4 regions of the Variovorax sp. GW822-FHT04E09 genome follow, and region 1 is predicted to be linked to each of the others. Evidence: predicted binding sites of a transcription regulator. Region 1 holds the regulator's gene; each other region holds the start of a gene.
The links. The regulator sigma-54, encoded in region 1, starts transcription at its own class of promoters, with help from an activator protein. The targets are predictions, from matches to a motif close to TGGCANGNAANCTGCTTT.

Region 1 (7,391 bases):
GCTCCGGGCAATGCGCCCGGGGGAAGCCGCGTCTTTCTTCACGCGGTCTGGATTTCTTGAGGGGATGTGCGCGGCAGCCGGGTTGTTTTCAATCGGCAACGGCTATGGTCCCGCTTCCAGGTCCAGCTTCGTCATCAAGCCCATCGCATGCCATTCGTCCACCAACTCCTGATCGCCGCCGCTCTCACGGTTGTTGCAACACAGTCCTCTTCCGCGACGCTACAGGACGAAGATCTGAACAGGGCCCTGCAGGGCGTGTGGTGCAACTCCGATGACGGTGGAAAAACGTGCCATGGGTATGACGAATACGTCGACGGCACAAGCTCCTTTTGTGGGGCTTTTCCTGAAAGCAAGGAGCCCTACACCGCGGCAATGCGCTACAAGATTCAGGGCAATCGCATCTGCGCCGTGATCACTGCGAGCAGCAACCCGATCATTGGGCCCGGCTTTTCATTCTGCGATGAGATTCTTGAGATCGACGAACACTCCGTGCGCTCTTACATGGCCTGGTTCGATACGGTCGAGACGAGATTTCGTGTCCCGAAGTCTCAAATGACCTGCGCGACTCCCGAAAAGCCACCGCTCCCGCGTTGAGGCTCGCCGCCAGCGACCATCTGCGGCAGCGCCATGCTTGCAAAGCCTTTCGCAAAGCACCGCTGCGCTACAGCAAGCTCTCGGGCGTGAGCGGCGCCAGCAGCTCGAGCATGGTGCGGTCCCAGAAGCCCGAGTCGGGTTCTTCGTGCAGCACGGTGGTCTTGCCGCCTTCCTCGCTGACCCACTCGATGCGCCGCGAGCCGGTGGCGCCCGCATCGGCGCCTTCGGCAAAGCGCAGCCGGTAGGCGCCCTGCTGCTTGAGCACGTCGAGCAGCTTCAGTGTCTGCTGCGCCATCTCGGGGCTGCGGATGAACAGGCCGATCTCGGTGTTGTGAATCTCGGAGCGCGGATCGAAATTCATCGAGCCGACGAACAGGATGCGCTGGTCGATCACCGCCGACTTGGCGTGCAGCCGCCCCACCGAGGTGCCGAACAAACCCAGCCGCACGCTGCGCCGCGTGCGCGCGGAACTCAGCTCGTGCAGCTCGGCGCCCAGCGCCAGCATGTCGGCGCGGTAGCGGCGGTAGGCGGTGTGCACGAGCGGTTCGTCGGTGGCGGCGAGCGAGTTGGTGACCACGCTGATCTTCACGTTGCGTCCGCGGATCTCACGCATCACCTCCAGCCCCGACGCGCCCGGGATCAGGTAGGGCGAGACCAGCGTCACCTCGCTGCGCGCGCGGCGCATCTGCTCGACCACGTTGTAGCGCACGCTGTCCACGTCGAGCAGCGGCACGCCGCCATACGACGCGGTCTTGCCGATCACGCGGTCGGGTGAATCGGCATACGCCTCGGCGGTGGTCCAGATCAGGCCCAGTTTGCCGGCGTCGAGGTCGTCGGCCACCGGGCTGTAGCCGAGCAGGTCGTTGGGCGCGGGCTTGGGCGGCGGCGGCGTGGTGTCGGGGCCGGTGGCGGCGTCGAAGCGGCGCTGCAGCTCCTCGCGCGGCAGGTCGGTGTGCACGACCGCGCCGATCGGGCGCACGTGCGGACTGTTCCAGTACTGGTCGAACAGCACGCCCAGGCGCGGGATCAGCGCACCCGTCACGAAGGTGTCGAGGTCGATGAAGTTCGGGCCGGTGGTGCGGCGGAAGTACTGGTTGCCGATGTTGCGCCCGCCCGCCACCGCCATCGCGCCGTCGGCGATGAAGAGCTTGTTGTGCATGCGGCGGTTGACGCGGCTGAAGTCGAACAGCGAAGCGGTGAAGCGCTTCAAGAGGCTGCCGCGCCCGGCCGGGAACGGGTTGAACAGGCGCAGCTCCACGTTCGGCGTGGCGGCCAGGCCGAGCAGCAGCTCGTCTTCGCCAGAGGTGTACAGGTCGTCCATCAACAGGCGCACGCGCACGCCGCGCTGGGCCGCATCGCGCAGGGTGCGCAGCAGGTAGCGGCCGGTCTCGTCGTTCTCGATCTGGTAGTACTGCACGTCGAGCGTGCGCTGCGCGCGGCGCGCCAGCTGCAAGCGCGTGTCGAAGGCGAAGTCGCCGCCGGGCATCAGGCGAAAGCCGCTGAGGTCGGGGTCGGGCTGCGAGGCCAGCGCGATCTTGCCGAGCGCGGTGTCGGTCGAGACGGTGATGGCCTTGGTGGGCGGGCGCGGTGCGTCGTCGGGCAGCGTTGCGCAGCCGGCAAACAGCAGCGCCGCCGCGACGACGACCACCCAATGCCCACAGCGCGACAGCAGGCGGCTCGTCATCGTCGGTCTTCTAGAGTGCCTTGCGCAGATTGGCGGGCGCGATGCGCAGCGCTTCGCGGTACTTGGCGACGGTGCGGCGCGCGCACTCGATGCCCTGCTCTTTCAGCATCTCGGAAATCTGGCTGTCGGACAGCGGCTTCTTGATGCTCTCGGAACTCACGAACTGCTTGATGAGCGCGCGCACCGCGGTGCTCGACGCGTTGCCGCCGGTCTCGGTGCCCAGCGCCGAGCCGAAGAAGTACTTCAGCTCGACCGTGCCGAAGGGCGTGGCCATGTACTTGGCGGTGGTCACGCGCGAGATGGTCGACTCGTGCAGGCCCAGCTCGTCGGCGATCTCGCGCAGCACCAGCGGGCGCATGGCCAACTCGCCGTGCACGAAGTAGCTCTTCTGGCGCTCGACGATGGCGTTGCTCACGCGCAGGATGGTGTCGAAGCGCTGCTGGATGTTCTTGATGAACCAGCGCGCCTCCTGCAGCCGCTGCGACAGCGCCTGGCTGCCTTCGCCCTTGTGCGACTTGAGCGCGCCGGCGTAGATGTCGTGCACGCGCAGGCGCGGCATGACCTCGGGGTTGAGCATGACGCGGAACTTCACGTTGGTGCCGCGCCCGGTCTTGGTGACGATCACGTCGGGAATGACGATGTTGCGCTCGACGTCGACGAAACGGCGGCCCGGCTTGGGTTCGAGCCGCGCAATGATCTGCAGCGCCGAGCGCACCAGGTCTTCGTTGGTGCGCGTGAGCGTGGCCAGGCGCTTGAAGTCGCGCCGCGCGAGCAGCTCCATGGGCTGCTTGCAGATCGCGATGGCGGTCTTGCGGATGAGCGCTTCGGCCTCGGTCTCGTCTTCGCTGGCGAGCGCCTTCAGCTGGATGCTCAGGCATTCGCCGAGGTCGCGCGCGCCGACGCCCACCGGCTCCAGGCTCTGCAGCAGGCCCAGCGCCACCTGGAAGTGGTGCACGAGGTCGTCGAACTGGTCGTTGTCGTCGCCCGCCAGGCCCGAGGCCAATGCGGGCAGCGAGTCTTCGAGGTAGCCGTCGTCGTTGAGCGACTCGATCAAAAAGCGCAGCGCGGCGCAGTCGTTTTCATTGAGCCGCAGGCTCAGCGCCTGGCGGTGCAGGAACGACTGCAGCGACTCCTGGCTGCGCGCGAGTTCGGTGGCGTCGGCACGCTCGTCGTCGCCCAGGTTGTTCTGGCGCGCGGGCGCATCGCTGCCCCACTCGCTGTCGTCGGGCGCCATGTCGACGGTGCCGTCGCCTTCCCAGTCGGGCTCGCGCTCGGCGATCTCGGCGGCGGGGCCGTCGGTGTCGGGGGTCGAGGTGGTGGTGTCGCTGGACGTGGAGGACGTGCTGGCGGCGGACGGCGTGAACTCGGCCTCCCCCTCGCCCGCGTCGTCGCGCGGCACCGGCGCATCGGCCGTGTCCAGCCCGAACTCCTCGCGCGCCGCTTCTTCCGCGGTGCGTTCAAGGAACGGGTTCTCGTCCAGCATCTGCTCCACCTCCTGGCTCAGTTCGAGCGTGGAGAGCTGCAGAAGCCGGATCGACTGCTGCAGCTGAGGCGTCAAGGCCAGATGCTGCGAGACGCGAAGGGACAGCCCTTGCTTCATGGAGACCCGACCCTCCCTTACATGCGGAAGTGCTCGCCCAGGTACACCCTGCGTACCTCGGCGTTGTCGACGATCTCCGAGGGTGTGCCTTGTGCCAGCACGTGCCCGTCGCTGATGATGAACGCGTGATCGCAGATGCCCAGCGTTTCACGCACGTTGTGGTCGGTGATGAGCACGCCGATGCCGCGCTCTTTCAGGAAACTGATGATCCGCTGGATCTCGATCACCGCGATCGGGTCGATGCCGGCGAAGGGCTCGTCCAGCAGGATGAAGCGCGGCTGGGTGGCCAGCGCGCGTGCAATTTCAACGCGGCGGCGCTCGCCGCCCGACAGCGCGAGCGCGGGCGAATCGCGCAGGTGGTCCACGCGCAGGTCGGCCAGCAGGTCGGCCAGGCGCTCTTCGGTGTGCTGCTTGGTCAGCGGCATCATGCGGCCGTTGGCGTCGGGCTCGCGTTGCAGCTCGAGCACGGCGCGCACGTTTTCCTCGACCGTGAGCTTGCGGAAGATCGAGGCTTCCTGCGGCAGGTAGCTCAGGCCCATGCGCGCGCGGCGGTGGATGGGCATGTGGGCGATGGGCTCGCCGTCGATGGTGATCTCGCCGGCGTCGGCGCGCACCAGCCCGACGATCATGTAGAACGAGGTGGTCTTGCCCGCGCCGTTGGGGCCGAGCAGTCCGACGACCTCGCCCTTTTGCACGTCGAGCGAGACGTCTTTCACGACCGTGCGGCTGCCGTAGCTCTTCTTGAGGCCGCGCGCCACGAGGCGGCTGCCTGGAATGCCGTCGGCGGTCTGGGTTCCTGCGGTTTCGATCACTTGCGCCCTTCCCCTTCGGTGCCGCCCAGCGTGGTGGTCGGGCGCAGCCCGGCGCCGGGCGCGGGGGTGGGTGCCGGGGCCGCGGGCTTCTTGCCACCGGCCGCCGGTGCGGAGCCGGGCGCCGCCGGGGCCGGCGTGGCCTTCGGCGTGAGGATGGCCTTCACGCGGCCGCCACCGCCCGCCGAGACGCCGGCGTTCGGCGGCACGAGGGAACCGTTGACGGTGTAGGTGTCGTTGCTCTGGTCATAGACGATCAGCGCGCCGCTGCTCTCGTCGTTGGCCGTGGCGCCGATCAGCCGGCGCATGACGGCACGGCGGATGAACTTGACGTTGTCGGCGCGGCTGTCGTACTCGATGACTTCCGACTCGCCCTCGATCCACTCGTCGCCGGCGTTGCGCTTCTGCTTGTAATAGGCCAGCTTGCCGGGCGCCGCCGTGACCACGCCGTACTGGTAGCCCTCGGCGTCCTGGCGCACGTCCAGCCGCGCGCCGCGGATGATGATCGTGCCCTTCGTGACCAGCACGTTGCCGGTGAACACGCTGGTCTGTTTCAGGTCGTCGTAGCGCATCGAGTCGGACTCGATGTTCATCGGCTTGGTGCGGTCGGCGGTTTCGGCCAGGGCGCCCGAGGCGGCACCGGCCAGCAACAGCGCGCCGAAAGCCAGGCGGCCGAGGCGACGAAGGGTGGGGAATGTGGGGATGGAGGGCAATGTCATAAAGGCACGAAACTTGCTCTGAAACATTGTATGCGTGGGATGGCAATTGCCCACCGCCGCCAATGAAAAAGCCCGCCGAAGCGGGCCTTGCATTCGACCGAAGAACCAGGTCGCCGGGTCTGTCAGCCCTTCTTGGCTTCGCCGATGAGGAAGGTCGCGACCTGCAGCACCTTGGACATGCTGCCGGCGGTTTCGCCGTCGACATACCAGCGGCCCGCCACGGCCAGGGCCGGCACGCCGGCGACCTTGTAGGCCTCGGTCTGCTGCGCCGCGCGGCGAGCCTTGCTGGCCACGCCGAAGGACGCAAAGGTTTCCTTGAACTTGGCGCCGTCGAGGCCGGCACGCTCGGCCCAGGCCTGGATGTTGGCGTCGCCGTTCAGGTTCTGGCGCTGCGCGTGGATGGCGGCGAACACCTTCGAGTGGTACTCGTCCAGCTTGCCCATGGCTTCGAGCGTGAAGTACAGGCGCTGCTTGGCCTCGACGTCGTTGCCCACGAAGGGCACGGGGATGCGGCGGAAGGCCACTTCCTTCGGGGCTGCCTTGACCCAGGCTTCGAGCGAGGGCTCGAAGTCGTTGCAATGCGGGCAGTTGTACGAGAAGAACTCGACCACCTCGACCTTGCCGGCGGGTGCATCGACGGGCACGCGCTTGTCGAGCACGAGGAAATCGGTGCCGGCCTTGGGGGCGCGCTGGGCGTGTGCCGGAACGGCAGCCAGCGAAAGCAGCCCGATCGAAGTGGCGGCCAGCGAAAAGTCACGACGTTTCATGGAAAAGGTTCTCCTGTGGGTACCGCAGTACAGAGCCGGCGCGCCGCCGGGAGTTCCCCGTGGGCGGCGCGCCCGAGGCGCTGGAATTGACAAACGAGTGCGGCGAATGCCGCGCGGGCGAGAGCTTAAAGGCTGTTCAAGAAAAGCGTCGGTCAGCGCTGCACGCGCACCAGCGCCGATTCGAGACCGCCGCCGTCGAGCCGTTCCTTGAGCCGGTCGGCGTCGTCCTTCTTGTTGAACGGGCCCGCGCGCACGCGGTAGACCGTGCGACCGGCCTGCTCGCGCTCGGTGACCTTGGCCTCGACGCCCATGAGCGACAGCTTGGCGCGCTGCGCCTCGGCGTCGTCGGTGGTGCGGAAGGCGCCGGCCTGCACGAAGTACATGAAGGGATCGGCACCCGAGGACGACGGTGCGGCGGCGGCCGTGTGGCTCGGCGCGGCGGACGCGGTGGTCGTGCTGCCGCCCGCACGGGCGCGGGCGAGGTCGCCCAGCGGATCGTTCGACGGCGGCAGGGCGTTGGCTTCGGCCGGCACCGGCGCGGGGCGCGCCGGCTTGGGCGCCACCACCACGGGGGCCGGGGCGGTGACCGGCGCGGTGGCGACGGGCGGCGTGCCGGGCGCCACGGTGGCGGGCGCGCCGGTGATCGGGTTCACCGGGCCGGTGGCCGTGGCGGCCGGCGGCGTGGCGGCGGGCTTGGGCGCGCCGGCCTTGCCGGCCAGCGGCGCGTTCGGGTCCCAGTCGCGGTTCTTGCGGGCTTCGGCTTCGTCCTGCTCGGCACCGCCGCGTTGCGTCTTGTTGACGAACGGGATCGGCACCTTGGTGACGTAGACCGCGATGCCCAGGGCGACGCCCAGACCGAGCACCAGGCCAATGATCAGCCCGATGACGATGTTGCCGCGTTGTCTGCTTGTCTTCTTCATGTTCAGAGGGTGATTCACATCTTGCTCGGCGCACTGACGCCGAGGATCGCGAGGCCATTGTGCAGCACCTGCGCGGCCGCTGCGACGAGTGCGAGACGCGCCAGCTTGACCGGCTCGTCGTCCACCAGGATGCGCTCGGCATCGTAGTAGCTGTGGTAGCTGGCCGCGAGTTCGCGCAGGTAGAAAGTCACGTCGTGCGGGGCGAAATCCTTCGCTGCCGCCGTCAGCATGGCCGGGTACTTGGCCAGCAGCAGCATCAGCGCCTGGGCCGCCGGGCTGTCCAGCGGCGACAGGTCGA
Region 2 (7,391 bases), on a different contig from region 1:
CGCGAGGCCGATGCGCAGCGCACGGGCCCAGGGCGTGACCCCCGCGTCCTGCGCGCCGCCCAGCGCAGCGATCGCCTGGCGCAGCGCCTGCAGGCGGGTGGAGGCATCGACGGCCGGATCGCTTTCGTCGCGCAGCCACTGCGCGGCCAGCGCCAGCACGGCGGTGACGTCCGGCGCGAGGCGGCCCTCGGCCTGCGCCAGCGCCTGCAGCCGGTCTTCGACGGCCGACAGCGCGGGCGTGAGCGCCGCCACGCGGTCCTGCATGGCGCGGATCGCGCCGGCGGTCCAGCGCAGGTGCGTGGTGTCGAAGGGCACGTGGGTCGAGAGAAGGCGCAGTTGCGTGATGTCGCCGGCGAGGCGGCGGCGGTCGTCGTCCAGGCGCTTGGGGTCGGCGTCCTTGGGGGTGCTGCGGTCGCCGGGCTGGAACAGGTCACCGAGCCACTGGCGCGCGTCTTTCAGCGTGCGGTCGAGCAGGCCCAGCACGGTGGGCGCGAGCCCGGCGGGCAGCACGAGGCTGTGGACCAGCGTGGCGCAGAAGATGCCCAGGCCGATCTCTTCCACGCGCGCCACGGCGGTGTCGAACAGCACGAGCGGCGTCTGCACCGACGGAAAGCCGATCAGCGCCGCCGTGTAGCCCGCGAGCATGAAGACGTACGAGCGCGGCGTGCGGTCGAGCAGCGACACATACAGGCACAGCCCGACCCACAGCGCGAGCACCAGCGTGAGCAGCTCGGGCGCGTTGGACAGCGCGGGCACCATGAGCACGGTGGCGACGCTGCCGATGAGCGTGCCGCAGAAGCGGAACACCGCCTTGGAGCGCACGGCGCCGGCCAGCGGATGGGCGACGACGTAGGTGGTCATGAGCGCCCAGAAGGGGCGCGGCAGGCCGGCGCGGCTGGCCAGGTACATCGCCAGCATCGCGGCGGCGAAGCTCTTGACGGAAAAGAGAACTTCCGCGCGGGTGAAGCGCAGCAGGGCCATCGACATTGCCATTTACTGGCCGCGCCCTTCCTGCTGCAGGCTCTGCATGCCGGCGGCACTGCGGCCGAGCTTGGCCTCGAGCGCGCCGAAGACGCGCAAGGTGGCGGCGATGTCCTCGTCGGGAATGCCTTCGAACAGCGCGGCGCGCATCTGGCGCAGCGCGGCCTCGATGGGCTCGCAGACGGCACGGCCGGCGGGCGTGAGGTGCAGCGTCTTGGCGCGGCGGTCGGCCGGGTCTTCGCGGCGCTCGACGAGGCCGGCCTCGACCAGCTGGTCGAGCGAGCGCACCAGCGACGGCCCTTCGATGCCCAGCGCCTCGGCCACCGTGCCCTGGCGCACGCCGTCTTCCATGCGCCCGAGCACCACCACCGGCCAGGCCAGCGTCTGCGACAGGCCCACGTGCGCCACCGCCTTGTCGGCCGCCGCGCGGTAGCCGCGCTGGAGCACCGACAGCGAGGTGCCGAGCCGCATCAGCGCGTGTTCGCGCAACGGGGAGATGGGTTCGGTATCGGCCACGGCGTTATCAATTAGTTAGCTTGCTAACAATTGTACGGGTTTCTACCGAGTCTTGCACGCGGCCGCGCACGCCATCAGCGCGCGGCCCAGGGAAAAGGGGGAAGGGAAAGAAAAGTGTGAAGCTCGCCGATAAGCCGGATTCTGTGCACCGGGGCCCTCTTGCGAAGACCCCGGCGTGACCGCCATTACTCTGGGCCGTTTGTCGCCAAACGGCTCGATGCCACCTACCCGCCAGCTCAGCGGAACCACCTCAATACTGGCCTACTTGGTGTTGCTGCGCGCAGAGATTGCCCGTTTCACCCGAACTGAATCGGCTCGTCTCTGTTGCTCTGATCCTCACCTCACGGTGGAGAGTCGTTAACTCCTGCGCTGTCCTGTGCAGTCCGGACGTTCCTCCAGTGCGATCTTTCGACCCGATGCTGTTGCCCGAAGGCAGAGCATCGTCCCTTTCGGGCTTGCACCAGCGGCGGTCTGGCGTGCTTCACCTCTCGATTATCGCCCGCCCCATCAATGACCCTTCGAGCGGTGTCGCGCGCCGGTCGTCAGCCGGGCGTTTCGTGTTCGCCGGCCTGCACCAGGCCCAGCTTGCGCAAGGTCCGGTGAAAGTTGCTGCGGTCGATGCCGGCCTCGCGCGCGGCGCTGGCCACGCGGCCGCCGTGGCGGGCGAGCAGTTCCAAGAGCCAGGCCCGCTGGAAGGCCTCGGTCGCCTCGCGCAACGTGCCACCAGCAATGGCAGGCCCCGCGTATTCGTTCGCCGGGGCCTGCACGGGCGCCGCCACGGCGCTTCCCACGCCGGCAGCGCTGTCCAGCGCCAGGTGATGCGGCTCGATGGCCGTCCAGCGCGAGCCGCGCGGCTGTTCCCTGAACGCCCGCAGCGAAGCGCGGCTGATCACGTGCTCGAGCTCGCGCACATTGCCCGGCCAGCCGTGCGCCAGCATGGCGGCCTTCGACGCCGGCGAGAGCCGCAGGTTGCGCGCGCCCAGCCGGTGCTGGTTCTCCTCGAGAAAGCTGCCGGCGAGCACGAGCACGTCGCGCCCCCGTTCGCGCAGCGGCGCGACGACGAGCGGATAGACCGACAGCCGGTGGTACAGGTCGGCGCGAAACCGGCCCTGCGCGATCGCCGCGGGCAGGTCGCGGTTGGTGGCCGCGATCACGCGCACGTCGACCTTGCGCATGCGGTCGCTGCCGGGGCGCTGCACCTCGCCGCTTTGCAGCACGCGCAACAGCTTGGCCTGCACGCTCAGCGGCAGTTCGCCAACCTCGTCGAGAAAGAGCGTGCCGCCATCGGCGATCTCGAACTTGCCGTCGCGGTCCTGCACGGCGCCGGTGAACGCGCCGCGCTTGTGGCCGAAGAGTTCGCTGTCAGCCAGCGACTCGGGCAGCGCCGCGCAGTTGACCTGCACGAGCGGCTGCTCGCTGCGGCGCGAGCGCGCGAGCAGGCGCTGCGCGACGAGGTCCTTGCCGACACCGGTTTCGCCGAGCAGCAGCACCGTGAGGTCGGACACGGCGACCGTGTCGATCTCGTGGCACAGCTGCTTCATCGCCGGGCTGCTGCCCAGCAGCTCGCGGGGAGCGCCGCGCCCTGCGCGCAATGCCTGCGCGACGGCCTGCTCGCGCATCGCGCGCGCCTGCATCTCGCGGATCGTGTCGGCGGCCTCGATGCCGGTTTCGACAAGCGCAATCAGTGCCTCCATCTGCGCCGGGCCGACGGCGTCGAAGGCGTGCGGCTCCAGGGCGTCCAGCGTGAGCAGGCCCCAGACGGCGCCACGCAGGCGCAGCGGCGCGCCCATGCAGTCGTGCACTGGCAGGATGCCCGGCTGGCCGGCGACGAGGCCGTCGTACGGGTCGGGCAGGTTGCTGTCGTGGGCGAAACGCAGGCCCCGTTCGCTGGCGAGCAGGCGCGCAAAACGCGGATGGGCGGCGACGGGAAACTGGCGCCCCAGGGTTTCATCGCTCAGGCCATCGACCGCGACGGGCTTCAGCACGTCGACGTCGAGCTGCAGCAGCGCGGCGGCATCGCAGCGGACCAGTCCGCGCGCGGCGGCGAGCAGCGACCGGTAGCGGGCGGCCTCGGCTTCGGGCTCGGGTGGTGAGGCCTCGGTGGTCGAATCGACACGCATTGTGGTCATAAATACAACACTGAATTTGTTGTGAATTTGACCACACCTGATAAATCCCCAATGGCGTCAAGCACTTGCAGCTGCCTTCCGGCTGGCACGGATCGTGAGATGAAACAGGCATCTCCAACCGAAGGACCGCAAGACCATGAACCCGCAAACCATCGCCATCGTCAAGTCCACCGTGCCCGCGCTCCAGGCCCACGGCGAGGCCATCACCAGCCACTTCTACAAGATCATGTTCGAGGGCCATCCGCAGGTGAAGGCCTTCTTCAACGAGGCGCACCAGGCCGCTGGCACGCAGGCGCGCGCGCTGGCGGGGGCGGTCATCGCGTACGGCGCGCACATCGACCGGCTCGAAGCGATCGCCGGCGCCCTGCCCCGGATCATCCAGAAGCACGCCGCGCTGGGCGTGCTGCCGGAGCACTACCCGATCGTCGGCCACTACCTGCTGCGCGCCGTGAAGGAGGTGCTCGGCGACGCCGCGACCGACGAGGTGATCGCCGCCTGGCGCGAAGCCTACGAATCGCTGGCGGGCCTGCTCATCGACGCGGAAGAAGCCGTCTACAGCGCCAATGCGGCGCAACCCGGCGGATGGCGCGGCACGCGCGAGTTCCGCGTGGCCCGGCGCGAAGACGAAAGCGAGGTCATCACCTCGTTCTACCTGGAGCCCGTGGACGGCGGCGCGCTGTTGGCCTTCACGCCGGGGCAGTACCTCACGCTGGTGCTGGAGATCGACGGCCAGCCGGTGCGCCGCAACTACTCGCTGTCCGACGCGCCGGGCAAGCCGTGGTACCGCATCAGCGTGAAGAAGGAAGAAGGCGGCCGCGCCTCGAACTGGCTGCACGCAGCCGCCGCGGTCGGCACGCGGCTGCAGGTGCAGGCGCCGTGCGGCGACTTCGTGCTGCAGCCCGCGGGCGAGCAGGCGCGCCCGCTCGTGCTGGTGACGGGCGGCGTGGGCATCACGCCCGCGATGAGCATGCTCGAATCGGTGGCGCACACCGGCCGGCCGGTGCACTTCGTCCATGCGGCGCGGCACGGCGGCGCGCATGCGTTCCGCGCCCGCGTGGACGCACTCGCGCAGCGGCATGCGAACGTGAAGCCGCTGTATGTCTACGACGCGCCGCGCGACACCGACACGCCGCACGCGACCGGCTTCGTCACCCGCGAACTGCTGGCCGGAGTGCTGCCGGAAGACCGCGACGTCGACCTGTACTTTCTGGGACCGAAGCCCTTCATGCAGGCGGTGTATGCCAACGGGCTGGCGCTCGGCGTGCCGAAGCAGCAGCTTCGCTACGAGTTCTTCGGGCCGCTCGAAGCCCTGGAGGCCTGAGGGAAGCAAGGCCCTGCGCTGAAACAGTCGCGGGCTGGTCTCACAATGCGCGCTGTCCGCCCGAACAACCGCATTGATCCAAGGAGATTCCATGAAGGCCCAGAACATCCTCCAGACCATCGGCAACACGCCGCACATCCGCATCAACCGCCTGTTCGGCCATGCGAAGCAGCAGGTCTGGATCAAGTCGGAGCGCGCCAACCCCGGCGGCTCGATCAAGGACCGCATCGCGCTGTCGATGGTGGAAGACGCCGAGAAGAGCGGCGCGCTCAAGCCCGGCGGCACCATCGTCGAGCCCACCTCGGGCAACACCGGCATCGGCCTGGCGATGGTCGCGGCCGTCAAGGGCTACAAGCTGATCCTGGTGATGCCCGACAGCATGTCGGTGGAGCGCCGCCGCCTCATGCTGGCCTACGGCGCCACCTTCGACCTCACGCCGCGCGCCAACGGCATGAAGGGCTCCATCGCCCGCGCCGAGGAAATCGTGGCCGGCACGCCGGGCGCGTGGATGCCGCAGCAGTTCAACAACCCCGCCAACGTCGACGTGCACGTGCGCACCACGGCCGAGGAAATCGCGGCCGACTTTCCCGAAGGCATCGACGTGCTCATCACCGGCGTGGGCACGGGCGGCCACATCACCGGCGTGGCGAAGGTGCTCAAGAAGAAGTGGCCCAAGCTGCAGGTGTTCGCGGTGGAGCCGGTGGCTTCGCCCGTGATCTCGGGCGGCGCACCGGCGCCCCACCCCATCCAGGGCATCGGCGCGGGCTTCATTCCGAAGAACCTCGACACCTCGCTGCTGGACGGCGTGCTGCAGGTCGACGCCGAACCGGCGCGCGAAATGGCGCGCCGCTGCGCGGTCGAGGAAGGCATCCTGGTCGGCATCTCGTCGGGCGCGACGCTCGCGGCCATTGCGCAGAAGCTGCCCTCGCTGGCGCCCGATGCGGTGGTGCTGGGCTTCAACTACGACACCGGCGAGCGCTACCTCTCCGTCGAAGGCTTCCTGCCCGCCTGATCCAGCTACAAGTTTCATAGCGCCTCGGGCGCTTAAAATCGTCGGTCTGCTTGATAACCACAAGCCCCACGACATGCTGCGAATCTCCGAACTCAAACTCCCGCTCGACCACGCCCCAGAGGCGCTGGCCACCCTGATCGCCCGGACGCTCGACGTTCCGATTGAAGCGATCGCCTCCCACACCGTCTACAAGCGCAGCTTCGACGCCCGCAAGGTCGACCTGCTCACGGTCTACATCTGCGACGTGCAGCTGACCGACGCCGCGCTCGAAGCCGCGCTGCTGGCCAAGCACGCCAGCCACCCGCACATCCAGCCCGCGCCCGACATGCGCTACACGCCGCCGGGCCAGGCGCCCGCGGACGCCACGCGGCCCGTGGTGATCGGCTTCGGCCCCTGCGGCATCTTCGCGGCGCTGATGCTCGCGAAGATGGGCTTCAGGCCCATCGTGCTCGAACGCGGCAAGACCGTGCGCCAGCGCACCCGCGACACCTGGGGCCTGTGGCGCAAGAGCGTGCTCAACCCCGAGTCGAACGTGCAGTTCGGCGAAGGCGGCGCCGGCACCTTCTCGGACGGCAAGCTCTACAGCCAGATCAAGGACCCGCGCTTCCTCGGCCGCAAGGTGATGGAAGAGTTCGTGAAGGCCGGCGCGCCGCCCGAAATTTTGTACGTCGCGCATCCGCACATCGGCACCTTCAAGCTGGTGAAGGTGGTCGAGAACATCCGCGAGCAGATCGTCGCGCTCGGCGGCGAGATCCGCTTCGAGCAGCGCGTGACCGACGTGCACATCGAAAACGGCCACCTGCGCGGCCTCACCGTGCTCGACCAGACAACGGGCCAGAGCAGCGAGCTGCGCGCCGACCACGTCGTGATGGCGCTGGGCCACAGCTCGCGCGACACCTTCGAGATGCTGCACGCCCGCGGCGTGCACATCGAGGCCAAGCCTTTCTCGATCGGCTTCCGTGTCGAACACCCGCAGGGCCTGATCGACCGCGCCCGCTGGGGCCGCCACGCGGGCCATCCGCTGCTGGGCGCGGCCGACTACAAGCTGGTGCACCACGCCAGCAACGGCCGCTCGGTCTACAGCTTCTGCATGTGCCCCGGCGGCACCGTGGTCGCGGCCACCAGCGAGCCGGGCCGCGTGGTCACTAACGGCATGAGCCAGTACTCGCGCAACGAACGCAACGCCAACGCGGGCATCGTGGTGGGCATCGACCCGAAGGACTTCCCCGGCGATGCGCTGGCAGGCATCGCGCTGCAGCGCCAGCTCGAAAGCAACGCCTACGTGCTCGGCGGCAGCAACTACCACGCACCGGGCCAGCTGGTGGGCGACTTCATCGCCGGCAAGCCGTCGACCGCACTCGGCAGCATCATCCCGTCGTACAAGCCCGGCGTGACACCGACCGACCTGCACCAGGCCCTGCCCGCCTACGCC
Region 3 (7,391 bases), on a different contig from region 1:
GAGCGTCGGCGACATGGGCTCGACCGCGCGCCGCAGCTATACCGTGGTCGGCGACGCGGTCAATCTCGCGTCCCGGCTGGAGGGCCTGAGCGGACACTACGGGGTCGAGATCGTGGCCAGCGGCGCCACCCGCGAGGCGGCGCCCGGGTTCGTCTGGCAGGAACTCGACAGCGTGCGCGTCAAGGGCAAGGCCCAGGCCGTCGCCATCTACACCCCGCTCGCGCCGGAAGCCACAGCCGAGGCGCAGGACACACGGCAGCAACTCGACCGCTGGAGCCAGGTGCTCGCCGCCTACCGCCGCCAGGATTGGGCGCTGGGCCGGAACTTGCTGGCTCCCCTGCTCGCCGCGGATGCGAAAAAAGTCCTTTACCAGCTCTACGCTCAGCGTTTAGCCTCGATGGCGCTTCGCCCGCAAGACCCGGACTGGGACGGCGCCACCCGGTTCGACACCAAATGACGACAGACGCATACAAGGGGTCTTCCACAATGCAGGTTCGCGTGCTGGGTTGCTCGGGCGCCATCGCCAAGGACTGCCGCACCACCTCGTTCCTGGTCGATGCGGACCTGCTCGTGGACGCCGGCACGGGCGTCGGCGACCTCACCCTCGACGAGATGGCCGCCATCGACGACGTGGTGCTCACCCACTCGCACCTCGACCACATCGCCGCCCTGCCCCTGATGCTCGACGCCGTCGGCAGCCGCCGCACCCGGCCCCTGCGCGTGCATGCTCTGGCGGCCACCATCGACGCGCTGCGGGCGCATGTGTTCAACAACGTCATCTGGCCGAATTTCGAACGCATTCCCAGCCCCGAATCGCCGTTCGTGAGCTTTCACGAGATCGCGGTCGGGCAACGCCTCGAGCTGGGCAGCGACGCTCCCAAGCTGATCGAGGTGCTGCCGGCCGTCCACACCGTGCCGGCCTGCGGCTTCGCCATCCGCCGGGCCGAAGGCGGCGCCCACTGGGTTTTCAGCGGCGACACAGAACGCAATCCGCCCTTCTGGGAGCGCATCAACGCGATCGACGTCGCGATGCTGGTCATCGAGACGGCTTTCAGCTCCCGCGAGGAGGCGCTGGCCGAGCGCAGCCTGCACCTGTCCCCGGTGGCGCTGGCGCACGAGCTGGCGCAGATCGACCCGGGCAAGCAATACCCGATCTACATCACCCACACCAAGCCCGCAGAGACCGAAGAAATCATGAGCCAGATCGAGATGCTGGCGGGGCGGGAGGTGGCAGGGTTGGCGCAGCGGGACATTCGCTGGCTCAAGGCGAACGGGGTGCTGACCTTCTGACAGGGCCCGGTCGGGCATGACAAATTTGTCGACACAATTGGCATCTGAGTGCGAGTTATGTCACATCATGTAACCATCTTGTGACCAAAGACGGCCCGATCGAGGGTTGCAGAGTGGGGAAACCGGGTGGCACGGATGCTGCGGAAGGTTCCTCGCTCCGGGCTGGTTCCCGGGCTCTACAAACCAACCTGGAGTTAATGAATGAACCGTCGTTCTATCGCACGCAATGTGCAAAAGGGTTTCACCCTGATCGAACTGATGATCGTTGTGGCGATCATTGGTATCTTGGCTGCCATTGCCATTCCGCAGTACCAGACGTACGTTGCCAAATCGCAAGTTGCGCGCGTCATGTCTGAAGTCGCCTCGCTGCGCACTGCGGCAGAGGCTTGCATTCTTGATGGCAAGCTCACGCCTGTTCTCTCGACCGCAACACCTACCAATGTCCAGTGCAATCTAGGCTCGACCGCGAGCAATCTGCTGGGCGCCGCAGTCACGATTAGCACGGGCCTTACCGCCGACCTTGGCACTGCCACGAACAACGGTGCACTCGTGGCCACTTTTGGCGGCAATGCAGCTGCGGCAATCACCGGGAAGACGCTGACCTGGACGCGCCTCTCTGCTTCGGGCACGTGGTCTTGCTCGACCACCGTTGAGTCGAAGTACCGCCCCGCTGGCTGCTCGTCCAGCACGGCTGCTACCAGCGGCGGCGGCACCGGTGGCGGCAGCGGCACTACTCCGTAACACTACCTCGCTTTCGATCTAGCAAATGAAAGAGCGCCCTTTAGGGCGCTCTTTTCACGTCATGCGTAAAAAGACTCGCATCTGTCTTTACGTCGTGCTCATCAGTGCGATCTTTCTCCCCTGGTTCGCATGGGAGACAGATCGCAACATGGTCAGACGCTGGGCTTATCCAATCACAGGGCATTTGTCCGCACTTTCGACTCGATGCGATGCCCATACTCCCAGTTGGCTTCAAGAGTTGGCCCGCCAGTTGCCCACCCGGCTTGACTCTCCGGCAAATCAACTCGTGTTCGTGGACAAGGCTGGTAGTCGATCAGGATGTGTCAACGGTTGGGAGCGCTATCCCCTTATCAGCCAACGCGTGGCAACTGGCTCCAGCTTTCGCTTGGCCAGCTTGTCAAAGATCGTCACCTTCTTTGGCGTGGTCCATGGTCAAGCAGATTGGCTGAACCAGCCGCTGGCAGCCGTGCTGGACCTGGGTCCTCCTTTTCGAGACCCGCACATTGCGCAGATACAGGTCCGCCATCTCCTGAATCATTCCGCCGGCTTCGACCGCATGCGCGCCGAGGACCCGATGGTCATCAACGACAAGAAGCCTTGGTGTCCCGGCCAGGTGCAAGAGCTGGCACAGGCGCAGCTTCAATTCACGCCGGGCTCTCGCCATGCCTATTCGAACTTGGGCTACTGTTTGGCTGCAGTCGCTTATGAACGGCACGCGGGCCGCAGCTTATGGAGCGCGCTCGAGCAGGACATGCGCTTGTCGCAATACGGCATCGGCTACATGGACCAAGCGGACTCGCCGCTCGCATACAACTTCATGCACAACGAGTTGCACGGGCCAGAGTTTGTCGAGCATTTCGACTGGCAAGCGCTTCGTGCTCCGATGGGCATGACAGGCAGTGCAGAAGGACTGGCGCGCTTCATTGCTGACAATCGCCCACTGCTGGACCGTTCGCGCGGCATGCATGACTCCAGCATCCCCTGCAACGAAACCGTGCCCGAGAGTTGCCAAGATGGATTTCTTGAGCGGCGCCGTGTCGGTGACCATCAGGTCTGGCTACAGCGAGGCTATCTGTACGGCATGTCGGCTCTTTTCTTGTCCGATGACGCCGGGAACTTCATTGTGTGGCTGGGCGCTGGTGACGTCGGGCAGCCATTGCGTGCTTCCGAATTTATCGAACGGGCTTTTCTCAAAGGCTTCCATTGAGGATGCAACGACGCCCACTTTTCATCGTGAAGGCAGTCGGCTTGATGCAACTGCTTGCACTGCTCCTGCCTATGCTGCCAGGCGTGGTGGCTGCGCAATGGCTCCAGCTCTACAGGCCGTGGTTCTGGGCGGAATTTCTGGTGCTGGTCGCGTTGACTCGTGGCCGGCCTTGGCTTTTCGCACTTGGATTAGCGCTGCTTTGGTCGGCAGATTTCCTGTTCATATTCGCCCAAATCAATCTATCGTCCAGCTATGCCGATGTGTTGGATTTGCTGAGCTACATCCCGCACACGAACGTGACCTGGATCATGGCCGGCATTGCGGGACTGTTTGTCCTGTTGCTATGGGGGGGACTGTGCGTGCAGGTCCACCAGCGAGCGTCCCCGGGCCATGGGATGCTGCTTTGGGTGATCGCGTTGCTCGGCCTTGCACTGCTATGGCCGACGCGCAATGGCTTTGAGCACAGCGAAGGCAAGATCTATGGGGTCCGCACGACCAAGCTGGCAGGTTCGTGGGTGCTGGACAGCCAATTCCTCCGTGACACCTTTTCTTTCTACGAGGAAGGATATGCGGACGACCTGGGCAAGTTCGTCAAGCTGGGCGCTGACAGGTCGGCCGTCAAGAAGGTGCTGGGCAATGACGTACCTCCAGACAAGCTGCTTGTGATTGTTGTGGAGTCCTGGGGGCTTGCCCACGACAAGGCAGAAAACCAGTTCTGGCAGGACCTATGGAACTCCCCCGCGTGGGCACACGAAGGTGGAAGGCTGGAGTTCATGGGGGCAACCCTGCAAGGCGAGTTCCGGGAATTGTGTGGGCTGTTCCCGCATACGCTTCGGATTGACGTGGTTCCTCAAGCCAACGACTGCCTTCCTCGTCAACTACAAAGCCAAGGCTGGCAAACGCAAGCGTTTCATGGCGCTTCATCGAAGATGTATCGCCGCGATCAGTGGTATCCAGAAATTGGCTTTGAGCACAGCTACTTCATGCAGCAGTTGATGCTCGGGAGTTCGATGTGCGCCAACATTCCTGGGGTTTGTGATTACAGCATCGCTCCGCGCGTAGTAGACAGCCTGCGACGCAACGGCAAGCAGTTCACCTACTGGATGACCCTCAATTCCCATACACCCTATCGCGAGTCGGATCTTAGCAATCCGAAAGTGAAAGATCAGGTGTGCCCTTTCCTCAAGCTCGATGGAGCGCGTTGTGCCCATGCTGCACTGCTGTACGACTTCATGCACGTGCTCAAAGCCCAATTGGAGCATGCCCCCATCCCTGGTCTTCAGGTAGTTCTTGTCGGTGATCACTCGCCCAAGTTCTTCGACGCTCAATCGCGAGAGCAGTTCGACGAGACAGCCGTGCCGTACGTCAGCATCAGGGTGCCGCGCCAATTGGCAACAGAACCCAGCGCTGACTAAAGGACTCATTCACCGCTGAGCATGCATGGCTGGAGGCATGACTCCCGGGACCACCCAGCACCAGCGTCACACGTCGAGTCGCGGTTGAGGAGCGCATGGCGCTCAGCGAGATCAACTCCTGGCCGCCGTGTCTTGCTGCAGCCAGCTGGGATTTATCGAGGCCATGCGCGCGACCTCTTGCACCACTCCATCAATCCACGGTCGGCACCTCCCGCCAATTGAGTAGCCGCAACCCCAAAGCTCCAGGCAATTTGATGGGGTTGTTCTGCATGTTCCCCTTCACATCCCCGCTGACAAGCCGCGTGGAACCATCGACGCCAAGGAACCGCACGTCGTTCACCGCAGCACCCGCTGCCGCATATGCAATGAGGTTGCCGTTGGCATCCACCAACGCCGATCTGCCCGTACCGAAGTCGATGGCATAGACGCGGCTGGTACCCGAGGGGGCGCAGGCATCGCCTGCGGTCTGCAGCGTGGAGAACGCCACCACGCCGCTGTACGAGGTCGACGCATTGACTGCGCGCCAGCCCACTCTGTTGGTCACGCCCAGGTCGGTGTACCAGCCGCGGCTGGTCGCCGTCAGCGCAATGCCTTGCGTCAAGTCGGTCACCGCCTGCAGGTTGCTGCGTGCGATGGGGAAGTTGCCAGTGCTGACCGGCGTGAACGCGCTGGCTGTGCCGTCGATGAGGGCGTAGTAGCTCTGCTCTTGGGCGGACTGAATGTCGCTGGCATCGAGCAAGCGGCCGGTGCCCACCAGCACGTAGCGCTTTTTCGTCAATGGCTGGATCTCGATCAACGGCTGCGTGGTGATCGGCTGTGCTTGTGGTGTCGTCGCGCCATCGGTGAGGTTGGCAATGAGGGTGGGTGCGGGGTAGGAGGTTGTGGCGGCTCTGGCAGCGGTGAGATCAAAGCGCCAGAGCTGTCCGTTGAGATCTCCCGCATACACGGCATCGGCGGTGCCATCCGAAAAGTCCTGCACATAAGCCGACGCCTGTGCCATGCCTTCAGAAGCCGTCGGGGTACTGATCTTCTGGATGAGCTGGCCGTTGGTCGGGTTCACGATGTAGAGGTGGCTGCTCGTTCCGCCGCCGTTGTAGCCGCTGGTGAAGATCACCACCCAGCCGTGCTTTCGCGTCTTGACGACCACGGGTGCGCCGAAGCTGTAGCCCATGTCGGCATCGGTGAATTCCCAGAGCACCTTGGACGCGACGTTAGTCTCGGTGTTCATGCCTGCCGGGTTGGTCACGTCGAGGGCGTAGAAGCCCTTGCCCCCTTTGCCCAGTCCACCGATCAGGACGGTGCGCCAATCAGAAGTGGCCGCGCTCGTCGTGGTGAAAGTGCCGCCGGCGCTATTGAAATCGATGTCGAAAGTGGAAGGCGTGGCATCGACGAAGAAGCGGTGCTGGTAGTACGGGTTGCCCAGTTGCGACAGCAATCCGTCCGCATCGCTGGAGGCGGCCTTCGCAAAGAGGAAGCTCGGCACATAGGCGAATTGTTCCTTGCCGGCATCTGTGCCGGTCAGCGCACCGTTGAAGGCATGGACCATGCCGTCGTTTGCGCCGGCATACACCATCACCGGTCGATTCCTCCAGGTCGTCTTGAAGGCGGCATAGCCAGGATTGACCGAATCGGAATAGGGAAGCGCCGGAGGGCCCGCCGGTGTTACCTTGGCGTTCACGATATCTCCTAGCAGCAGGTCGCGCTGCCGGTAAGCCTTGCTGGCGTCGGTGGCGGTGCGCTCGTTGGCACGGTCCCCGCGCAGCCAGTTGACGTAGTTCTCCGCGTCGTTGCCGGTGACGTAGCTGGTGTTCAGCAGCGCCTGGTGGTCTGCCGACAGGCTGGCATAGCGGAAGGGCACGCCGGCGGTGGCGCCGCGCGTCACGATGTTGCGGCTGTCGTTCCATCCGGTGCCAGCGAGCTGCGCTTCGAGCTTGGTCTTGCTTTCCCAGACCAAGGTTGCAGAGGGGTTGCCGCTGCTATCGAAAGTGAGCCGGCTGGCGCTGAGAAGACCGGTCCAGTTCTTCGAGTCGTATTGGGCCGCATAGGAGGCTGCGCCAGTAGACGACACCTGCGCGCTCGAGAGCGAGAACGAGGTGGTATAGGCCGAGATCTCGTTCGAGATCCGCTCAAACGCCTGCTTCAGGCCCGCCACCATGGTGTCGGGTTGTCCTGCGGCGAAGTAGTTGTCGGGACGAGGCACTGTCACCGGGGTGTTTCGAGCGTCTGTCAGGGTGTCGCCACTTGTCGACCACCAGTCCAGCGGGATGGTCCCGGCGAAGGTGTAAGGATCGAAATCGGCTGGCAATTTCTTCTGGTTCAGACCACCGAACTTCGCGGCCAGGTAGAACTTGTTGTTCCGGGAGAAGGGCTGTTCCAGAACGTCGACCCAATAGGTCTGTACGGTCTGCTTGCCGATCAGATCAGGGCGAATGTCCTTGGTATTGGCCTCGAAGGCCAAGCCGGCCATGTAGTCGGTCGAGTAGCTCGAACCCGTGGCGGCGGTCGCCTTGCCGGTTCCCATACCCTGCAGAAATTTGGCATTGTTCGTCGATTTGACTGCGTCGAACATGGTGTCCGCGCTTACCTCTGTGGGCATGGTTGGCTCATGGTCTGTCAGCGAGTTGCCCGGAACGTTCTTGTCCCGATGGGTGTAGATATCGCCGATACCCAGAACGAAATTGCGTTGGCAGCTGTACTGGACGGGGTCTGCAGCCCTCCAGTCGGTGATCGCCGGAAAA
Region 4 (7,391 bases), on a different contig from region 1:
TTTCCGCGAGCCAGCGTGCTGCTTCGTCGAAGTCGTCGGCGTGCAGCGCCAGCGCCTCGTGCACGGCGGCCGCGTCCAGGTGCGTGTAGGCGCCGTCGGTGGCCAGCAGGTAGACCTCGCCGACCTCGGCTTGCCAGCAGCGGTGGTCGATCTCCACATGGGCGCCCGCGCCCAGCGCGCGCCCGAGGTACGACTCCACCGACGACACGCGCACGCGGTGGTCCTCGGTGAGCTGCTCGAGCGCGCCGGCGTGCAGTCGGTGGATGCGCGCGTCGCCCACGTGCAGCAGGTGCGCGTCGCGGCCCTTGAGGATCAGCGCGCTGAAGGTGCAGACGTAGCCGCTGTCCTTGTCGAAGCGCGCGTCGCTGCGCATCGTCTGCGCGTGCAGCCAGGCGTTGGTGGCGCCCAGCACGCGCTGCGCCGCGCGCTGCACCGACCAGGTGTCGGAGGTGGCGTAGTAGTCGTCGAGAAAGCCGCGCACGGCCGCCGCGCTCGCCACCTGGCTCACGCGGCTGGAGCCGATGCCGTCGGCCAGCGCCACGGCGATGCCCTTGGACGCACGCAGCGCGCCCTCGGGCAGCATGGCGCCGTGGAAGTCCTGGTTGACCGGCGCGTGAAGCCCCGCCAGCGAATGCTGGCCGAGTGTCACGCGCAGCTGCTTGCGCGGCGGCGCGGGCATGCGAACGATGCGGTGGCTCAGCCGGCGACGCGCTTGGCCGCCGTCTTGTAGTGCGTGGCGTACAGCGTGAGGCCCACGAAGGTCAGGCCGCCGACGAGGTTGCCGATCACGGTGGGCAGTTCGTTCCAGATCAGGTAGTCCATGAAGGTGAACTTGCCGCCCAGCATCAGGCCGGCGGGGAACAGGAACATGTTGACGATCGAGTGCTCGAAGCCCATGTAGAAGAAGACCATCACGGGCATCCACATGCCGATGGCCTTGCCCGACACGGTGGTCGACATCATGGCCGCGACCACGCCGGTCGAGACCATCCAGTTGCACATCACGCCGCGAATGAACAGCGTGAGCATGCCGGCCGCGCCGTGCGCCGCATAGCCGACGGTGCGGCCTTCGCCGATGTGGCCGAGCTTCTCGCCGATGGCGTTGGGCGCCTCGCTGAAGCCGAAGGTGAAGATGATCGCCATGAACACCGCCACCGTGAGCGCGCCGGCGAAGTTGCCCACGAACACCAGGCTCCAGTTGCGCATCACGCCGGCCCAGGTGGCGCCGGGGCGCTTGTCGAGCACGGCCAGCGGCGCCAGCGTGAACACGCCGGTGAGCAGGTCGAAGCCCAGCAGGTACAGCATGATGAAGCCGACCGGGAACAGCATCGCACCCACCAGCGCGTTGCCGGTGTTCACGGTGATGCTCACGGCGAAGGCCGCGGCCAGCGCGAGGATGGCGCCGGCCATGTACGAGCGGATCAGCGTGTCGCGCGTGGACATCAGCAGCTTGGATTCACCGGCGTCGACCATCTTGGTCACGAATTCGGCAGGGGCGAGGTAGGCCATTCGGGGTCCTTGGAGAGAGGCTGAAAAAATCGGAAGAGGGCGAAGCGGCGTCAGGCCAGCGCGACGAGCACGCGGCCGTCCTCGACGCGCACCGCATGCGCGCGCACCGAGTGCTCGGGCGCCTCCAGGCATTCGCCGCTGCGCAGGTCGAAGTGGTTCTTGTAGAGCGGCGAAGCCACGACGATGCGCTCGCCCAGGCTGCCGACCAGCCCGCGCGAGAGCACGCTGGCGCCGGCCTTCGGGTCGACGTTGTCGATGGCGAAGAGCGAGGGCTCCTGGCCGACGCGGAAGATCGCGACATGCACGCCGTCGACCAGCGCGCACACGCCGGTGTCGGGGAGGATGTCGCCGGCGGCGCACACGGCGGTCCAGTTCAGGGTGTCGGTGGTCATGGGGTTTCCTTCGTTGTGGGTCGCTCAGGCGGCGCTGGTCTCGCGGCGTTCCTCGGGGCGCGCGGGGCGGTTCTGGCCGCGCTCCTGCACGAAGACGATGTGCTCGTCGGGCTTCTCGCTGTTGACGAAGGAGCGGAAGCGCTGGCGCGTGGCGGGGTCGTTCACCGCGGTCTTCCATTCGCACTGGTAGGTGTCGACCACGTGCTGCATCTGCGCCTCGAGCTCGGCGCCCAGGCCCAGCGTGTCCTGCAGCAGCACGCCCTTGAGGTAGTCGAGGCCGCCCTCCAGGTTCTCGCGCCAGGTGCTGGTGCGCTGCAGGCGGTCGGCCGTGCGCACGTAGAACATCAGGAAGCGGTCGATCATGCGGATGAGGTCGGCCTTGCTCAGGTCGCTCGCCAGCAGCTCGGCATGGCGCGGCTTCATGCCACCGTTGCCGCACACATAGAGGTTCCAGCCCTTTTCGGTGGCGATGATGCCGACGTCCTTGCCCTGCGCCTCGGCGCATTCGCGGGTGCAGCCCGACACGCCGAACTTGATCTTGTGCGGCGCGCGCAGGCCCTTGTAGCGGTTCTCCAGTTCCACGGCCAGGCCGACGCTATCGTCCACGCCGTAGCGGCACCAGGTGGAGCCCACGCAGCTCTTCACCGTGCGCAGCGACTTGCCGTAGGCATGGCCCGACTCGAAGCCGGCGGCGATGAGTTCTTCCCAGATGGCCGGCAGTTGTTCGACGCGCGCGCCGAACATGTCCACGCGCGCACCGCCGGTGATCTTGGTGTACAGGCCGTACTTCTTCGCGACCTGGCCCACGGCGATCAGGCCCTCGGGCGTGACCTCGCCGCCCGGCATGCGCGGCACCACGGAGTAGGTGCCGTCCTTCTGGATGTTGCCCAGGAAGTAGTCGTTGCTGTCCTGCAGGCCGGCCAGGTCTTTCTTGAGCACGAACTCGTTCCAGCACGAGGCGAAGATGCTCGCTGCGGTCGGCTTGCAGATGTCGCAGCCCAGGCCCTTGCCGTGCTTCGTGAGCAGGTCGGCGAAGCTGCGGATCTCGCCCACGCGGATCAGGTGGTACAGCTCCTGGCGCGAGTAGGGGAAGTGCTCGCACAGGTGGTTGTTCACGGCCATGCCGCGCTTGGCCATTTCCATCTTCATGACCTGCGTGACCAGCGGCACGCAGCCGCCGCAGGTGGCGCCGGCCTGGGTGCAGGCCTTCATCTCGGCGGGCGTGCACACGCCCTGGCCCACGGCCTCGCAGATCTGGCCCTTGGTGACGCTGTTGCACGAGCAGATCTGCGCGCTGTCGGGCAGCGCATCGACGCCCAGGCCCGGCTTGGCCTTGCCGTCGCTGGACGGCAGGATCAGGAACTCGGGCTCGTCGGGCAGCACGATGCCGTTGAGCGCCAGCTGCAGCAGCGTGCCGTACTCGCCGGCGTCGCCGACCAGCACCGCGCCCAGCAGCTGCTTGCCGTCTTCGCTCACCACGATCTTCTTGTAGACCTGCTTGCGCTCGTCGATGTACTGGTAAGCGCGCGATTTCGGCGTCTTGCCGTGCGCGTCGCCGATGCTGGCCACGTCGACGCCCATCAGCTTGAGCTTGGTGCTCAGGTCGGCGCCGGTGAAGGCGGCGTCGTCCTGGCCAGCGATGTGGCGCGCGGCCACGCGGGCCATGTCGTAGCCCGGCGCGACGAGGCCGAAGGTCTGTTCGTTCCACGCCGCGCATTCGCCAATGGCGTAGACGTTGCGGTCGCTGGTGCGGCAGTGACTGTCGATCGCCACGCCGCCGCGCGGGCCCACGGCCAGCAGGCTCTGGCGTGCCAGTTCGTCGCGCGGGCGGATGCCGGCGGAGAACACGATCATGTCGGTCTCCAGGTGCGTGCCGTCGGCGAACACCATGCGGTGCCGTGCGCTCGCGCCGTCGACGATCTCCACCGTGTTGCGGCCGGTGTGCACGTGCAGGCCCAGCGCCTCGATGCTGCCGCGCAATGCACGGCCGCCGCCTTCGTCGACCTGCACCGCCATCAGGCGCGGTGCGAACTCGACCACGTGCGTTTCCAGGCCCATGTCGCGCAGCGCCTTGGCGCATTCCAGGCCCAGCAGGCCGCCGCCCACCACCACGCCGCTGCGCGACTTCGCGCCGCAGGCCTTCATGGCGTCCAGGTCCTCGATGGTGCGGTAGACAAAGCAGTTCGGCCGGTCGCGGCCCGGCACGGCCGGCACGAAGGGGTTGGAGCCGGTGGCCAGCACCAGCTTGTCGTAGGCGATCACCTCGCCGTCGGCCGTGGTCACGGTGTTGTTGCGCCGTTCGACGGCCACGGCCCGCGCGGCCAGGCGCAGCGTGAAGCCGCTGCGCTCGAAGAAGCCGGGCTCGACCAGCGACAGGTCGTCGGCCGTCTTGCCGGAGAAGTATTCGGACAGGTGCACCCGGTCGTAGGCCGGGCGCGGCTCTTCGCACAGCACGGTGACCTGTGCGCCGGGAATGCCGAGCGTGTGGAGTTGCTCGAGGAACTTGTGGCCGACCATGCCGTGGCCGATGACTGCGATCTTCATTGGGGGTCCTGCACGCAACCGGCCCTGGAAGGCGCCCCCGCAGCCACTGTCGAACAGACAGCGTCGTTGGGGCCCCCGCGACGGAACGGATGCGAAATGGGTTGGAGCAGACGAACCGGCGGCGGGCGGCCATCGGTGCGCTTGAACCCCGCCGTCGTTAGCGGAGGCACTGCGAACCCGCCGCAGAGGCCGGTGGGTCGCCACCGTGTTCAGCAATAAGCGTGCCGCGCTCAAAAGCCCGTGCGGCGGGCCTCATCGGCCGGTGGCGCACCGAAAGCGGACCGGGGCCGGCACGCCGCGCACGGGCGTCGTGCGCCGGCGCTCTCCGCATTGGTGCGCCGGGGTTGAAGGGCGGATGGGGGCGGCGGCGTCGGTGCGCGGGGCTTTTCCGTATGCTCGGGGCCTTGCAACGCAGGGCGAACGCCCCCACGAACCTCGAAGAACTTGCCATGTGCGGCTCCGAACTCCATTCCCTCCCTGAAGGTGTCCAGCGCGTCTCCCGCGTGCTGCAGGACGCCGGCCATCCCCATGCACCCCGCATGCTCGACGACGCCTGCCGCACCGCGCAGCAGGCCGCCGACGCGCTGGGCATCTCGGTCGGGCAGATCGCCAAGAGCATCATCTTCCGCCGCAAGAGCGACGAGGCGGCGGTGCTGGTCATCACCTCGGGCGACAAGCGCGTCGACGAGAAGAAGGTCGATGCCATCGTCGGCAAGACCGGCCGCGCCGACGCCGACTTCGTGAAGGCGCGCACCGGCTTCACCATCGGCGGCGTGTCGCCGGTGGGCCATGTGACCAAGCCGGTGGTGCTCATCGACCGCGAGCTGTTCCGCTTCGAGGAAATCTGGGCCGCCGCGGGCCATCCGCACGCCGTGTTCCAGCTGCACCCGAACGATTTAGAGAAGCTCACCGGCGCGCCGGTGGCCGACGTGGTGTGAACTTCGACGAAGCGCATGCGCTCGCCGAGCGCGCCGGGACCGTGCAGCGCATGGACGGCGAGGTGCCCTCGCCGTGCTCGTCGGTGTGCCGCATGGACCGCCTGAGCGGCTTCTGCGAAGGGTGCCTGCGCACCATCCCCGAGATCGCCGGCTGGAGCAAGATGGAAGACGACAGCCGCCGCCAGGTGTGGCGCGCGATCGAACTGCGGGCCCAGGCCGGCATCTGGCGCGTGCCCGAACCCACCACAGGAGACCACGACGCATGAAGCACATCGACTTCTATCTCGATTTCATCTCGCCCTACGCGCACCTGGCGTTCGAGCACCTGCCCGAGGCGCTCGAAGGCCTGAGCGTGAGCGTGGCCTACAAGCCCGTGCTGCTGGGCGCGCTGCTCAAGCACCACGGCCAGCTCGGGCCGGCCGAGATTCCATCCAAGCGCAGCTGGACCTACCGCCACGTGCTGTGGCTGGGCCAGGCGCACGGCATCCCGATCGAGATGCCGGCCTCGCACCCGTACAACCCGTTGCCGCACCTGCGCCTGGCCGTGGCCACGGGCGACGACGGCAGCATCAGCCGCCTGGCGGCCGAGACCCTCTTTCGCCATGTGTGGCGCGGCGGCGAAGAGGCGGGCGATGCCACGCGGCTGGCCGCGCTCACGGCGCAGCTGCAGCCGAAGCGCGACGTGAACGGCGACGAGAACAAGGCCCTGCTCAAGCGCAACACCGACGAGGCCGTGGCGCAGGGCGTGTTCGGCGTGCCCTGCTACGTGGTCGACGGGCGCCTGTTCTGGGGCTTCGACGGCCTCGCGATGCTGCGCGCCTACCTGCAGGGCGACGCCTGGTTCGACGGCCCGCAATGGACCGGCGCCGACCAGCGGCCCTCGTTGCTGCGTAAGAGCTGAGGCTTTTTTGCTGCTTCGCAGCAAGGACTGAGGACAAACCCGCGCAGGGTCCTTGTTTCTTACAAGCTGAAACGAGCAGCGCGGGTTTCACCCTAAACCGTAAGCGCCCGTTCAGTTTCGCGAAAGCCTCGGGTCAGTCGCGCCTCCAAGAATGCCCCACGGTCCCGAATGCCGGGAACCGATGGACGCATACATACACACCAGGAGACGACGATGGCAGCCACGCTAGATTCAAGGGGAGTGCCGCATCCGGCCCCCCGGCCCATGTCCGCGGAGGAGAAGAAGGTCATCTTCGCCTCCTCGCTCGGCACCGTGTTCGAGTGGTACGACTTCTATCTGTACGGTTCGCTCGCCGCGATCATCGCGAAGCAGTTCTTCAGCGGCCTGGATGCGGGCGCGGCCTTCATCTTCGCGCTGCTGGCGTTCGCCGCCGGCTTCCTGGTGCGTCCGTTCGGCGCCATCGTGTTCGGCCGCCTGGGCGACATGATCGGGCGCAAGTACACCTTCCTGGTGACGATCCTGATCATGGGCCTGTCGACCTTCATCGTCGGCCTCTTGCCCAGCTACGCGACCATCGGCGTCGCGGCGCCGGTGATCCTGATCGCGCTGCGCATGCTGCAGGGCCTGGCGCTCGGCGGCGAGTACGGCGGTGCCGCCACCTACGTGGCCGAGCACTCGCCGCACGGCAAGCGCGGTGCCTACACCTCGTGGATCCAGACCACGGCCACGCTCGGCCTGTTCCTGAGCCTGATCGTGATCCTGGGCGTGCGCACCTGGCTCGGTGAGCAGGCCTTCGGCGAGTGGGGCTGGCGCATTCCGTTCCTGGTCTCCATCCTGCTCCTGGCCATCTCGGTGTGGATCCGCCTGACGCTGTCCGAGTCGCCGGCCTTCCAGAAGATGAAGGCCGAGGGCAAGACCTCGAAGGCACCGCTCGCCGAATCCTTCGGCCAGTGGAAGAACCTGAAGATCGTGATCCTGGCGCTGATCGGCCTCACGGCCGGCCAGGCCGTGGTCTGGTACTCGGGCCAGTTCTACGCGCTGTTCTTCCTGACACAGCAGCTCAAGGTCGATGCGACCACCGCCAACCTGATGATCGCCGCCGCGCTG

Region 2: a site for sigma-54 is predicted at 3,710-3,727, ahead of hmpA (NO-inducible flavohemoprotein). Genes of this name have one in related genera too.
Region 3: a site for sigma-54 is predicted at 1,418-1,435, ahead of AC1RL8_RS23870 (pilin). Genes of this name have one in related genera too.
Region 4: a site for sigma-54 is predicted at 4,655-4,672, ahead of nirB (nitrite reductase large subunit NirB). Genes of this name have one in related genera too.

The regions. Positions count from the first base shown of each region.
Region 1 is NZ_JBXAMR010000010.1:62,989-70,379, reverse strand. It holds gene AC1RL8_RS28725 (hypothetical protein) at 148-594, shown strand; gene AC1RL8_RS28720 (phospholipase D family protein) at 662-2,278, opposite strand; gene rpoN (RNA polymerase factor sigma-54) at 2,289-3,878, opposite strand; gene lptB (LPS export ABC transporter ATP-binding protein) at 3,896-4,690, opposite strand; gene lptA (lipopolysaccharide transport periplasmic protein LptA) at 4,687-5,406, opposite strand; gene AC1RL8_RS28700 (thiol:disulfide interchange protein DsbA/DsbL) at 5,529-6,173, opposite strand; gene AC1RL8_RS28695 (SPOR domain-containing protein) at 6,326-7,093, opposite strand; gene argS (arginine--tRNA ligase) at 7,108-7,391, opposite strand, start outside.
Region 2 is NZ_JBXAMR010000005.1:127,470-134,860, reverse strand. It holds gene AC1RL8_RS20790 (FUSC family protein) at 1-987, opposite strand, end outside; gene AC1RL8_RS20785 (MarR family winged helix-turn-helix transcriptional regulator) at 994-1,452, opposite strand; RNA gene rnpB (RNase P RNA component class A) at 1,612-1,980, opposite strand; gene norR (nitric oxide reductase transcriptional regulator NorR) at 2,040-3,626, opposite strand; gene hmpA (NO-inducible flavohemoprotein) at 3,763-4,947, shown strand; gene cysK (cysteine synthase A) at 5,039-5,959, shown strand; gene AC1RL8_RS20760 (NAD(P)/FAD-dependent oxidoreductase) at 6,033-7,391, shown strand, end outside.
Region 3 is NZ_JBXAMR010000006.1:237,042-244,432, forward strand. It holds gene AC1RL8_RS23860 (CHASE2 domain-containing protein) at 1-457, shown strand, start outside; gene AC1RL8_RS23865 (3',5'-cyclic-nucleotide phosphodiesterase) at 487-1,290, shown strand; gene AC1RL8_RS23870 (pilin) at 1,492-2,031, shown strand; gene AC1RL8_RS23875 (serine hydrolase domain-containing protein) at 2,057-3,238, shown strand; gene AC1RL8_RS23880 (sulfatase-like hydrolase/transferase) at 3,283-4,653, shown strand; gene AC1RL8_RS23885 (PilC/PilY family type IV pilus protein) at 4,844-7,391, opposite strand, start outside.
Region 4 is NZ_JBXAMR010000007.1:294,938-302,328, reverse strand. It holds gene AC1RL8_RS26000 (bifunctional protein-serine/threonine kinase/phosphatase) at 1-679, opposite strand, end outside; gene AC1RL8_RS25995 (formate/nitrite transporter family protein) at 697-1,509, opposite strand; gene nirD (nitrite reductase small subunit NirD) at 1,560-1,901, opposite strand; gene nirB (nitrite reductase large subunit NirB) at 1,926-4,445, opposite strand; gene AC1RL8_RS25980 (YbaK/EbsC family protein) at 4,895-5,383, shown strand; gene AC1RL8_RS25975 (DUF1289 domain-containing protein) at 5,380-5,649, shown strand; gene AC1RL8_RS25970 (2-hydroxychromene-2-carboxylate isomerase) at 5,646-6,284, shown strand; gene AC1RL8_RS25965 (MFS transporter) at 6,498-7,391, shown strand, end outside.